One region of the Aestuariirhabdus sp. LZHN29 genome, then DNA from elsewhere that is predicted to be linked to it. Evidence: predicted binding sites of a transcription regulator. Region 1 holds the regulator's gene; each other region holds the start of a gene.
What was found. Region 1 encodes LexA, which represses DNA repair genes until DNA is damaged. Its sites were predicted from a motif close to TACTGTNTANNTANACAGTA; they were not measured.
Positions count from the first base shown of each region.

Region 2: the regulator LexA is predicted to act here: its motif matches at 1,641-1,660, upstream of recN (DNA repair protein RecN).
Region 3: the regulator LexA is predicted to act here: its motif matches at 1,740-1,759, upstream of imuA (translesion DNA synthesis-associated protein ImuA).

Region 1 covers NZ_JBNIEU010000005.1:183,817-187,974, reverse strand. The annotation lists gene topA (type I DNA topoisomerase) at 1-1,420, shown strand, start outside; gene ACP3PW_RS16625 (DUF6586 family protein) at 1,417-1,872, shown strand; gene ACP3PW_RS16620 (hypothetical protein) at 1,942-2,172, shown strand; gene lexA (transcriptional repressor LexA) at 2,263-2,862, opposite strand; gene ACP3PW_RS16610 (TetR family transcriptional regulator) at 3,056-3,682, shown strand; gene ACP3PW_RS16605 (L,D-transpeptidase family protein) at 3,751-4,158, shown strand, end outside.
Region 2 covers NZ_JBNIEU010000001.1:146,785-150,942, forward strand. The annotation lists gene dnaK (molecular chaperone DnaK) at 1-693, opposite strand, end outside; gene grpE (nucleotide exchange factor GrpE) at 866-1,486, opposite strand; gene recN (DNA repair protein RecN) at 1,690-3,360, shown strand; gene fur (ferric iron uptake transcriptional regulator) at 3,384-3,785, opposite strand; gene ACP3PW_RS00740 (outer membrane protein assembly factor BamE) at 3,882-4,158, shown strand, end outside.
Region 3 covers NZ_JBNIEU010000001.1:3,094-7,251, reverse strand. The annotation lists gene ACP3PW_RS00025 (MFS transporter) at 1-633, shown strand, start outside; gene ACP3PW_RS00020 (AraC family transcriptional regulator) at 630-1,661, opposite strand; gene imuA (translesion DNA synthesis-associated protein ImuA) at 1,774-2,475, shown strand; gene ACP3PW_RS00010 (Y-family DNA polymerase) at 2,524-3,918, shown strand; gene ACP3PW_RS00005 (error-prone DNA polymerase) at 3,915-4,158, shown strand, end outside.

The DNA.
Region 1 (4,158 bases):
CCAGTTCGTTGCTTGTCAGGCTAACCCAGCGCGCTACCTCAGCACCAGTGTTGTGGTTGAAGCCGCGGGGTTTGAGCTTCGTACCAAAGGCCGGGTACTGCTTTTCGATGGGTACACTCGTATCCTGCCACCGGGTGGCAAGAAGGGGGAGGATGTGATTCTTCCCAAACTTACCCAGGGCGAGGCCGTTTCACTGGTTAAGCTCAACCCGCTGCAACATTACACCAAACCTCCTGCTCGCTTTAGCGAGGCGGCACTGGTACGGGAGTTGGAAAAGCGAGGCATTGGCCGTCCGTCCACCTATGCTGCGATTATTTCCACCATTCAGGATAGGGGGTACGCTTCCATCAAGCAGAAGCGTTTTTATGCTGAGAAAATGGGCGATATCGTTACGGACCGGCTCACAGAATCCTTCAGTGATCTTCTTGACTACGGCTTCACTGCGCGTATGGAGGAGGAGTTGGATGAGGTTGCGACCGGTAGATTTGATTGGAAGGCGCTGCTGAATGCCTTTTATCAAGGGTTCAGCGAACGCCTTGTGGATGCTGAGAAAGATGAGCATGGTATGCGTGCTAACCTGCCTACCCCTACGGATATCCCCTGCAGTGATTGCGGTCGCCCCATGCAGATACGCACGGCTAGCACTGGGGTATTTATGGGCTGCTCGGGTTATGCACTTCCTCCTAAAGAGCGGTGCAAGAATACGGTTAACCTGATTCCTGGTGAAGAGGCGATTGCCCTCGATGATGATGAGGCTGAAACCAAGGCGCTACGGGCAAAACACCGCTGTGGAATCTGCGGTACAGCGATGGAAAGCTACCTGATTGACGAGGGCCGGAAAATTCACGTCTGTGGTAATAATCCGGACTGCTCGGGTTATGAGGTAGAAAAGGGACAATTCAAGATAAAGGGCTATGAAGGGCCTGTTATCGAATGTGACAAGTGCAGCGCACAGATGCAGCTAAAAACCGGGCGCTTTGGAAAATACTTTGGATGCTCGAACTCCGAGTGCAAGAACACCCGCAAGCTACTAAGGAGTGGGGAAGCTGCACCGCCCAAGATGGATCCAATTCCAATGCCGGAGCTGGTCTGCGAAAAGGTAGAGGATACCTACATTCTACGCGATGGTGCTGCGGGCCTGTTTTTGGCCGCCAGTCAGTTTCCCAAGAACCGGGAGACCAGAGCTCCGCTAGTGGTAGAGCTAATTCCCCATCAGGCTGCACTTGACCCTAAATATGGCTTCCTGCTTGATGCTCCGCGACAAGACCCCGACGGCAATGCCGCAATCATACGATACAGCCGAAAAACCAAGGAGCAGTATGTGATGAGTGAGGTGGACGGCAAGGCCTCTGGATGGAAGGCATTACATAAGGATGGGGCCTGGGTCGAAGAGGGTACACCGCGCAAGAAAAAAGCGTGAGGGACTCGAAACTGGTTACAGGGCGCTCCCTACATCAGGCTTGGCTTCTATTGGATCAGTGGGCCTCGCTGGAGACTGCGAAAGGGGAGCCCCTCTATGACGCCTATGCAGAGGCGGTGCTGCTTTTGCTGGGCGCCGCCTACAGATCCCTGTACATGGAGTTGGCAGCAGCCTGTGGTTACACCGGGGGCGCGGCAACGCTCAGCTCTGTGTGTGAAGCCCTTGCTATACAGGGTACGGTAAGCCCGGAACTGGCGGAGTTGCAGCGAATGGAAAAGAGTTCCAGCTACTGGCTGCACGCCATGCTCAATGCGCGGGTTCGATACGATGCTGACATTGCCGTTGACGCAATTGCCTTCGGGGGAGGGATCGATCCTGTGCAATGTGACAGCTGGTACCGCCAACTCCATGAGTTGACGCTCCGACTGCGGGAAGCTTCCGCACAATGGTAGCGGACTCGCTGTAGTGGTTGCGGGTGAAAGGTGGTAGCATACACGCCCCCTAACGCGAGAGTTGTAACCATGCCCGCATCCTATCTTGAAATAGTTGAGCTACCTACTGGTGAAATCGTACTGCAGCGCTCAGATGAGGAGGAGCCTTTGGTGACGATCGATTTTTCGGAAGAGGCCAAGCTGTTCCTGCAAGAGGGCCATGTAGAGGTCGCTAAAGCCATGATCAACGCAGGTATTGCCGTTGTAGGCAGCATGGCCGAAGGTTCGCCCTCCCTTGAGGCATCCCAGACGGTTCATTGAGTCCGCTGTGTGCACCGCTCTCCCGGTAAGCAGGTGAACATCTTTTCTCACTGCCTCGACTGCCACTGAGCGAGGCAACCCAAGGTCCGCTTAGCGGCGGATAACCCCTACACTTAGCCCCTCAATTTCAAAGTAGTCCTGTGTCAGGTCAACCTCAATCGGTTGAAATTCGTCGTTCTCTGGAAACAGGGTGACTCGATTACGGTTTTTATGAAATCGTTTTACCGTCACTTCGTCATCGATTCGAGCAACAACTATCTGCCCGTTACGCACGCTCTGGGTTTTGTGGACCGCCAGCAAATCACCATCCATGATCCCTATGTCGCGCATACTTTCGCCTTTAACGCGTAACAGGTAGTCAGCGGCAGGGTTAAAAAAATTCGACTTTAAGGGGCAGTGCTCCTCGATATGCTCAATCGCAAGGATGGGGCTACCGGCGGCAACCTGCCCTATAACTGGAAGCCCCTCCTCCTCCACAGGCCCTGGTATGCGGATCCCTCTGGAGGCACCGGGAATTATCTCGATTGCCTGCTTGCGGGCAAGCGCTTTCAGGTGTTCTTCCGCTGCGTTGGGCGATCGAAACCCAAGTTCGCGCGCAATCTCTGCCCGGGTTGGCGGGAACCCGCTCTCCTCAAGGTAGGATTTTATAAACGCCAGTATTTCAGCCTGTCGTGCAGTTAGTTTTTGCATGTACCTACCTTCGCATCTGTGATTTTATACAGTTACTGGCATTATATACAGTTTTTGTCTGCTGGCAAACAACGGTAACTGCTGCACACTCCAGGTTACCCGTTAACCCCCCGAAAACGTTGACATTTCATACCGGCAAACGTATGTTTGAAACGAACGTACATTCATTAACCATGGCTCAAGAATAATAACGATGGCTCAATCCAAAACCGTAGTTCGAATATTGGATGCAGCAGAGCAGCTGTTCGCAGAAAAAGGATTCGCGGAGACTTCACTTCGCACAATTACAGGGCAGGCGGGTGTTAACCTGGCCGCGGTGAATTATCACTTTGGTTCAAAAAAAGCGCTTATACAGGCTGTGTTCTCCCGCTTCCTCGATCCATTTTGCGAACTCCTTGATGCCGAGCTGACTCGGCTTGAGGAGGAGGGCGACACCTCACACGATGTCGACGCTTGCCTTAAGTTGTTGATGGATACCGCCCTGAGGGTCGAGTCTCGTTCGGACAATGATCTTTCCGTATTTATGCGCCTATTGGGGTTGGCTTTTTCCCAGTCTCAAGGGCATTTGCGCCGTTATATGCGTGATACCTATTCCCGTGTTTTTGTTCGTTACATGAAGCTGCTGACCGCGTCCTGTCCGAACCTGGAGCCGGCGGAGCTCTATTGGAGATTTAATTTTATGCTGGGCAGCTTGGCATTTACGATGTCAGGATTTGACGCCATGCAAGCTATCGCTGTGCGAGACTACGATGACCGGTCTACAGTCGCCGCTATTCTTTACAGAATGGTTCCCTTTCTGGCGGCCGGTCTGCGTCATTAAGGTCGTGAGCCGGTTCCACTTGGGAAGGTTTTTAAGTACCCTGACGAGTTCCAGTTCGGGGGCTATCATTGACAATACATATCCTCATTAATCAGCAGCAGCTGCGCCATTCACGGGGCGGGCTGCCGACACTGACGGTGCCTATTTCAAGCGCTAGCAAGGGTGTTGGCCAGCTCAGCGGCAGTGAGCAGACTCCGTTAGGTGTGCATCGTATTAGAGCAAAAATAGGTACCGGGCTGCCTGAAGGTGCTGTGTTGGTGGGACGGCGGCCTACGGGTGAGGTCTACACTCCGGCGCTTGCCCGTCAGTTCCCCGGCCGAGACTGGATCCTCACACGAATACTTTGGTTGTGCGGTGATGAGAGGGGCTTCAACCGTCTCGGCGCGGTAGATTCCATGGCGCGGTATATTTATATTCACGGTACACCCGACACCGAACCCATGGGGGTACCCGCCTCCCATGGCTGCATTCGTCTG
Region 2 (4,158 bases), on a different contig from region 1:
ATCTTCACCACCGAGGAAAGTGTCACCGTTGGTGGCCAGCACTTCGAACTGGTGCTCACCGTCGACGTCGGCAATTTCGATAATGGATATATCGAACGTACCACCGCCAAGGTCATAAACTGCAACGGTCTTATCACCCGCTTTTTTATCCATACCGTAGGCCAGTGCGGCTGCGGTCGGCTCGTTGATAATACGCTTAACCTCGAGGCCGGCGATTTTACCGGCATCTTTGGTGGCCTGACGCTGGGAGTCATTAAAATAAGCCGGGACCGTAATAACCGCTTCAGTTACGGCTTCGCCGAGATAATCTTCGGCTGTCTTTTTCATTTTCTTCAGCACTTCAGCAGAGATCTGGGGTGGAGCCCTCATCTCGCCCTTGCACTCAACCCATGCATCACCGTTTTCGGCCTTAACAATTTTGTAAGGCACCATGGCGATATCTTTTTGCACTTCGGCATCTTCAAAACGGCGCCCGATAAGACGCTTGATCGCAAACAGGGTGTTATGCGGATTCGTTACCGCCTGACGCTTTGCCGGCTGGCCCACCAGAATTTCACCGTCTTCGGTAAAGGCGATGATGGAGGGAGTCGTACGATCACCCTCTGCATTCTCCAATACCTTGGCTTTATCACCATCCAGAATCGCCACGCAGGAGTTGGTGGTACCCAGGTCAATTCCAATAATTCTTCCCATCTTTTCTCTCCAGTCCCGCCCCGCGAAGGGCGTCAATTCGCTATCTAAAATTCGTTATCAACAATATGTGATCCGTGCAATCCGGCAACAATCGGCGCCGACTGTCGGCGCATCGATATCAGCGTTGCTGAACCGGCTTCTGTCTCTCTATATGCGTCCGCATTCGCTATTTTCAAGCCTGCTCGTCAACTTTTGACTGCGAAGCCTTGGAAACAACCACCATCGCCGGGCGCACCAGGCGGCCGTTGAGGGTGTAGCCCTTCTGAAACGCTGCGATTACAGTGCCCGGCTCAACATCCGCGTTTTCCTGCATACTCATCGCTTCATGCAGCTGGGGATCAAAAGGCTCTCCTACCGCTTCGATGGCCACCAGACCGTACTTACTCAATGCCCCCTGGAACATATTGAGGGTCATCTGCATCCCCTCAACCATCGCCTTTTGCGCCTCGTCCTCGACATTAGCGCTGTCGACGGCTCGCTCCAGACTGTCGATGACCGGTAGCAGATCAGCAGAGAAGCGCTCCAGCGCAAACTTGTGAGCCTTCTCGACATCCTGCTCCGCACGACGGCGAACGTTCTGCGTATCAGCTTGCGCCCGCAACACCTGCTCACTGGCCTTTACCAGCTCCGCTTGCGCCGCCTCAAGGTCTGCCTGCAAAGCCGACACCAACTCCTCCTGCGGCACTGCGTCCGCGCCCTCTGCTGCTACCTGTTCAGTCTGGGACTGCACCTCTTCGTTGAGGTCGGCCTGCACCTCTTCATGCTGCTCCGGGTTCGGTTTTTTGTCGCTCATCCGCATATCTCTCGCATTTTGATTCATGCAAAGGCGTTACCCTTCGCAACTAAAAGTCAGTGCTGCTCTATATGGGGTTACTCCGCAGGGTTTCAAGGGTTATTAGGGGGATTATATTCCTGCACCTGAAAAGCGTTGCACCGCCCGATCAAAATACTGTATATATAGACAGTCTAAACTGAACTATCTCCCGGAGCCCCGCGATGCTTATCCACCTGTCCATTCGCAACTTCGCCATCGTCGATCAGCTCGAGCTGGATCTCAAACGCGGCATGACCGTCGTCAGCGGTGAAACCGGCGCGGGAAAATCGATCATGCTCGACGCCCTCGGGCTAGCGCTGGGAGACCGAGCCGATTCGGCCAGTGTCGGGCAACAGAGTGAACGGGCCGAGATTCTGGCTAGCTTTGACCTGAGCCAATGCCCACAGGCACTGCAATGGCTGAGCGAGCGTGATCTGGCGCTGGAGCAGGAGTGTATTTTACGCCGAGTCATCACCCGCGAAGGGCGCTCCCGCGGCTATATCAACGGCAGTGCATCCCCTCTAACTGACCTGCGCGAACTGGGGGAGATGCTGATCGATATCCACAACCAGCACGAACATCAGTCCCTGCTCAAAAAGGAGGCCCATCAACGCCTACTCGATCGCTGGGCGGGTTGCGACGAGCTTGCGGGGCAACTACGCCAGATCTGGCAGCAATGGCAGCGCCAGCGCCAACAGCTTGAGCGACTGAGCAGTGCCAGCGAAGAGGATAGCGCACGGGTTCAACTGCTGAGTTACCAGCTCAATGAACTCACAACCCTCGACCCCCAACCAGGCGAGTACGAAGAGCTGGAAGCTGAATATCACCAACAAGCCAACGCCGGCCAGTGTGTGCAAAACTGCCAGCAAGCGCTGCAGCTGTGTGCCGAGGCCGACAGCGGCAATGCCCTGCAGCAACTCAACAACAGCCTGCATCTGCTGCATGAGATAGCAGCAGGTCACCCACAACTGCAGGAGAGCATTGACCTGCTCACCAGCGCCCGCATTCAGGTCGAGGAAGCCTGCGGTACCCTCAACCACTACCTCGACCACTTCGAGGCCGATCCCGAGCGATTGTATGAGCTCGAGGAACGCATTAACGGGTTTAACAGTATCGCCCGCAAGCATCGTACGGCCCCGATGGAGCTGGTAGGGCTGAGCGAACAACTTTCGGAGGAGTTAACCCAGCTGCAATGCAGCGATGAGCAGCTTGACCAGCTTGAGCACGAGATTCAGGCACTGCAACAGCACTATCAAACCCAGGCATTGAAACTGCGCAAACAGCGCGAACGTGCTGCACCGAAGCTGGCGAAGGCCGTAACGGAACAGATTCGTCAACTGGGTATGCCCCAGGGTGAATTCAGCGTCCAACTCACCCCTCTCAGCGACGGCACCGCTAACGGGCTGGAGAGCATCGAATTTATGGTGAGCGCGAACCCAGGTCAACCAGTGCGCCCCCTGCGTCAGGTAGCATCGGGGGGGGAGCTCTCGCGTATCAGTCTGGCGATTCAGGTGATCAACGCACAAACCAGCACCATTCCCACACTGGTGTTTGATGAGGTGGATGTGGGTATCGGCGGTGGTATCGCCGAGGTCGTCGGGCTACGTTTACGGCAGCTGGGAGAGGCCGGCGGGCAGGTGATCTGCGTCACCCATCAACCCCAGGTGGCCTCACAGGGGCACCAGCACCTGCAGGTGCAGAAGCAAAACCTGAAAAACCAGACCTATACCCGTATCGAACCACTGCAGGGGGAGCGCCGCATTGAAGAGGTTGCACGAATGCTAGGCGGTGTTGAAATGACCCAGCAAACCCTGGCCCACGCCCGTGAAATGCTGGAAAGGGCGAGCGTTTAAGTCAAACTCAGGGAGGTAAAACCTCAGCAACGCTTCTTAACGTACAACACCAACTTATGATCCATGAGATCGTAACCGTGATTGAGGGCGATCTCCTTCTGCAAGCGCTCGATCTCCGCACTGTAGAACTCAACGACCTGGCCGGTATCCACACACACCATATGGTCATGATGGTCATCCTTGGCGATCTCGAACACTGAGCGACCATCATTGAAGTTATGGCGAACCAGCAGCCCCTTCTCTTCAAATTGGGTGAGCACGCGATAGACCGTCGCCAACCCCACATCCTCGTCACTTTCGATCAACGCCTTGTAGACATCCTCGGCGCTCATGTGACTATTAGGGGCCGATTCGAGCAGTTGTAAAATCTTAACCCGGGGCGCAGTCACCTTTAGGCCAGCATTTTTAATGTCTTGCTCTTCCACAACTACTCCTTTCCTGTCGATTGACCCTTAGCAGATCAAAGAATATCGGGTATTATCACACTATCCGACAATCAAGTGAAAGCGCTCCCCACCAAGATGTATAACCTAATTAAGCACGGCCTGCTCGGCCTCTCGTTGGCAACCCTCGTCGGCTGCTCCGGATTTCCCGGCGTGCACAAGATCGATGTGCATCAGGGTAACGTAGTCACTCAGGAGATGGTTGACCAGCTTCGTCCCGGCATGACCGAGCGTCAGGTGCGCTTTGTTATGGGCACACCACTACTGGTAAGCACCTTCGACCCCAATCGCTGGGACTATATATACAGTATCCAGCGTGGCGGCAGGGAGCGCGCCCAGCAGACCCTCAGCGTAT
Region 3 (4,158 bases), on a different contig from region 1:
CGGGTAGGTGTTCCGGAGATACCTGAAGCCTCGGTGTGGAACGATGTGCGGGGCGGGTTTCGCTATATCCTCCGCAATCCACTGATGTTGCAGTTGCTGCTATTAACTTTGATCGTTTACTCGGTGATGGGGCCTGTACAGGTGATCATCCCTCGCTTTGCAATAGAGGTGCTAGGGTTAACCCCCATGCAGCGAGGCGGCTTGCTGGCGGTTATGGCGTTAGCGCTGTTTATTGGAGGTGTGGTGTGCATGCTCTTTGGTCGACGATTTGCCCAAGGTAAGGCGGTGATTGGGACTTTGCTGGTCTCAACCTTATTGATGCTTGCCCTGAGCCGCAGTGAAAACCTGTGGCAGGCGTCATTTTGGCTGTTGTTGGCGGGGCTGTTTGCAGGAGTGTCGGTCAGCTTGATCGTAGCGGCCCTGCAGCTGAATGCCGAAGACCGCTATCGAGGGCGTGTTATGAGTATGTACACAATCAGTACCCAGGTGCTGCCTGCCAGCTCGGGGTTGCTGTGTGGTGTCGTGCTGGAGTTTATGGCGCCTGCGCAGGGGCTCTCGTTGGCGGCACTCACCCTGTTGTTATTGGGAGTTGCTGCCTGGTGGCGTATGGGGGTTTTGCGCCGTTATAGCTAGTGATTTACCGCACTTGCTCGTAGGGCGCTTCGATACTGGCCTGGGGTTTTCCCTGTCCATTTCTTGAAGGCTCGATAGAAGGTGCTGGGCTCTGTAAATCCGAGCATAAAGGCGATCTCGCCACTACTGATGTCGGCGCGACCAAGGTACTCGAGGGCGAGTTGGTGGCGAGTGTTGCTGAGTAACTTCTGGTAGCTGGTCTGCTCTTCGTCGAGCTTTCGTTGCAGGGTACGAGCGCTCATATTAAGGGCTTGAGCTATGCGCTGCTTGTCCGGTTCTTGCCCCATCAGTTGTTGGCTAATCAGGGTAACGACCTGGCGGCTGAGGGAGCTGCTCTGCAGTTGCGCAATCAATTTGTCGGCTTGCTTGCGTAACAGGGTGCAGAGGGTACTGTTGGCTTGCCGGATCGGTTTGTGGCGCATCGCAGGTGATAGTAGCAGGGCATTTTTCTCAGCGTCAAAACGAACCGGGTAGCCGAGTTCCGATGCGTACTGTGCTGCGCAGACAGGTGGAGGGTTGCGAAAACAGATAGCCTCGACTGCAAAGCCATCAACCAACCACTGCCCCATTTTGACCCAGCTGCTCAAAACGGCGGCGACCCGATGGTGGGTGCATTCGTGGTCAGGGTTGACCGGGTCGTAATGAATGATCCAGCGGTTTGGGTCGCTATTAGCCTGCTCAACGATACCGCCTTCGCCAACCAGGTTTTGATAGTGCTGCACGTGGCCAAAGGCTTCACCCAGGGTGGCGCTGTTCATTGCAATGTATCCCAGCACATTAAAGCTTCCGGGTTCGGTACGCAGCCCCATAAAGAGTCCAACCGGAGTGTCGGGGCATTGCTGAATGATCTGCATCCACAAATTTTCCTGCAGCAGAAAAGGGATGCGGTCGTCGGGGTTGTCGAGTTGGCTGGTGCCGATGCCTGCTGCCTGCTGTAACTGCTCGCGGTCGAGTCCGAGTTCGACCGCGGTATCCAGTAGTGTATTGGTCAGGCTAACGCTGACCTCTGCTTCGGGGTTTGGCTTCATAGGAATGATGCTAGCAAATCGATCGCCCGCTGTGCCAGCACCATGGGAAAGGGTTGCATTTACTGTACGGATGACCAATACTGTTTATTCGTACAGTATATGGAGGTGCCCCATGCAATTTAACAATAAATCCGGGCTGGAAGTTTGGCGAGCCAGTGAGTGGCAGCAATTTATTCCTGATGCGGTATCCAGTGGTCATGGGGTGCTGGATGACGAGCTGCCGGGCGGGGGCTGGCCGCAGGGGGCGGTGACTGATCTGTTGTATGAGCGGGATGGTATCGGTGAATTGCGCATACTATTGCCGGCGCTGGCGCGCCTGAGTCGGCAACAGGAGCGCTGGGTGCTGTGGGTCGCTCCACCGGCTATTCCTTACGCGCCGGCCTTGCAGGCGGCGGGTGTTGACCTTTCACGGGTATTGGTAGTGCGGGCCGACTCGCTCAAGGATCGACTTTGGGCGATAGAGCAAGCACTGGCAGGCGGCGAATGCAGTGCGGTATTGGGCTGGCCGGGTGATATTGCAGCGGGTGAGTTGCGCCGCCTGCAGTTAGCTGCCCGCAAGGGCAACAGTCTCTGTTTTTTATTGCGAGATAGTATCTATGCGCAGCAGTCGGCTGTAGCGGCCCTGCGAGTAAAGTTAAGTGCAGACCTGCAAGGGGTGGGCGTAGAGATCCTTAAGCGACGCGGCGGCTGGCCGGTATCGCGCTTTGTCGTCGGCCTGGATTCACCTGCGCCGGAGAGTGGACTGCCCGCTGAAACCGCCGCCGAGGTTATTCGGGGCCCTTGGGCCGAAACCAGCCCGGTTCGGGTTCAGTAGTGTTTACCTGAATCTGGATTGTGGTGGGGGAGGGTATAGGTAGGTCGTGTGGGTTGGTTGTACCTTCATTTTTATCGGCTCGAGCTGGATCTGGCGCGTGCCGAATTTTCGCCAGACGCACCCCTGGCCCTGATCAATAGCGCGGGCGGACAACTGCTTAGCGTGAATGAGGCGGCGAGTGCGCAGGGTGTGCGTTGTGGAATGAGCGTTGCGGATGCCATGTTACTCGCTCCCCGGTTGCGGTTGTGTGATAGCGTTCCGCTCCGTGCTCACCGGGCTTTAGAGGCGATTGCAGCATCGCTACTGCAGCGGGTTGCAGATATAGCATTGGATCCTCCATCCGGATTGTCTCTCGATGTGGGAGGGATGTTGCGCCTTTATGGGGATATCGACGCGCTTTGGAGTGCCTTGAAGCCGCTGCTGGTACCCTATTCTTTTCAATACTCTGGGGGGTGTTCTCCGCTACAGGCCAGGCTGCTGGCTCGTGCGGGCAGGGGAGGCTGCTATCTGGACAAGTCACGCCTTTGCGATCAACTGGATGCCCTGCCCGTTGATCAGGCGGATCTGCCTGGTAAAAGTGCTCAAACGCTACAGCGGGTAGGTGTGCGATCACTTGGGCAGTTGCGGCGGCTGCCCCGTGGGGCGGTAGGGAGGCGTTTTGGGCGTCCGCTGTTGCAGTATCTGGAGCGGCTGCAGGGGAGGGTCCCCGAATCCTGGCCCCGCTTTGTCCTTCCGGACCGGTTTGACCGCAGTATTGAATTCTATTCCGAGGTTGAGTTTTCCAGCGGTTTGCTGTTTCCGATCCAGCGGTTGGTGGGGGAGTTAGCCAGCTACCTGCACGAGCGGCAGCGTCAAACCGATCTGTTGTGCTTTGAGTTGCTTCACCGCCAGCAGGTGTGTTGCCACCTCCATGTGCACTGCGCGCAACCGGATGACCGTGAGGCTTTGTTGATGCGTTTGAGCCGCATGAAGCTCGAATCAATTCAATTGAGAGCCCCGGTAATGGGGGTGCGGCTCAGGGTTGATCACTTACACGCCAGGGGTGCTAATCAGGGAGAGCTATTTTCCGCCACAGCTGGTGGTGCACAGGAAGCTGCGCAGTTGGTCAGCCTGTTACGTGCCCGGCTGGGAGATGGAGCTGTGCACGGTATCGCTTGTCGTGAAGATTACCGTCCGGAGCGGGCTTGGGAGAGCGTGCAACCTGGAAGGGGGGGTGCCAGTCAGTGCTTTTCGCCTCGTCCAGCCTGGTTGTTGGTCCGGTCACGGTCTGTCGATGTGCGAGAGTATCAGGTTTTTGCGGGGGCCGAGCGCATCGTCAGCGGGTGGTGGGACGGAGAGATGGTTCGCAGGGACTATTATATTGCCCGGGGAGTTGGAGGGCAGCTCTGTTGGCTGTATTGCGATGCGGGAAAACAGTGGTATCTGCAGGGTTATTTTGCGTGAGTCTGGCCAAGGATAAGCCGTTGCGGCGAGGCTATGCCGAGTTGCATGTGCGCTCTAATTACAGCTTTCTTACGGCGGCGTCGCATCCCCATGAGCTCGTACAGCGAGCGGCCCAGTTAGGGTACCGGGCATTGGCCCTTACGGATGAGTGCTCGGTGGCGGGGGTTGTGCAGGCGCATTTGGCAGCGAAGCAAGAGACGATTCAGCTGATCGTAGGTAGCGAGTTTCGTTCCGTAGAGG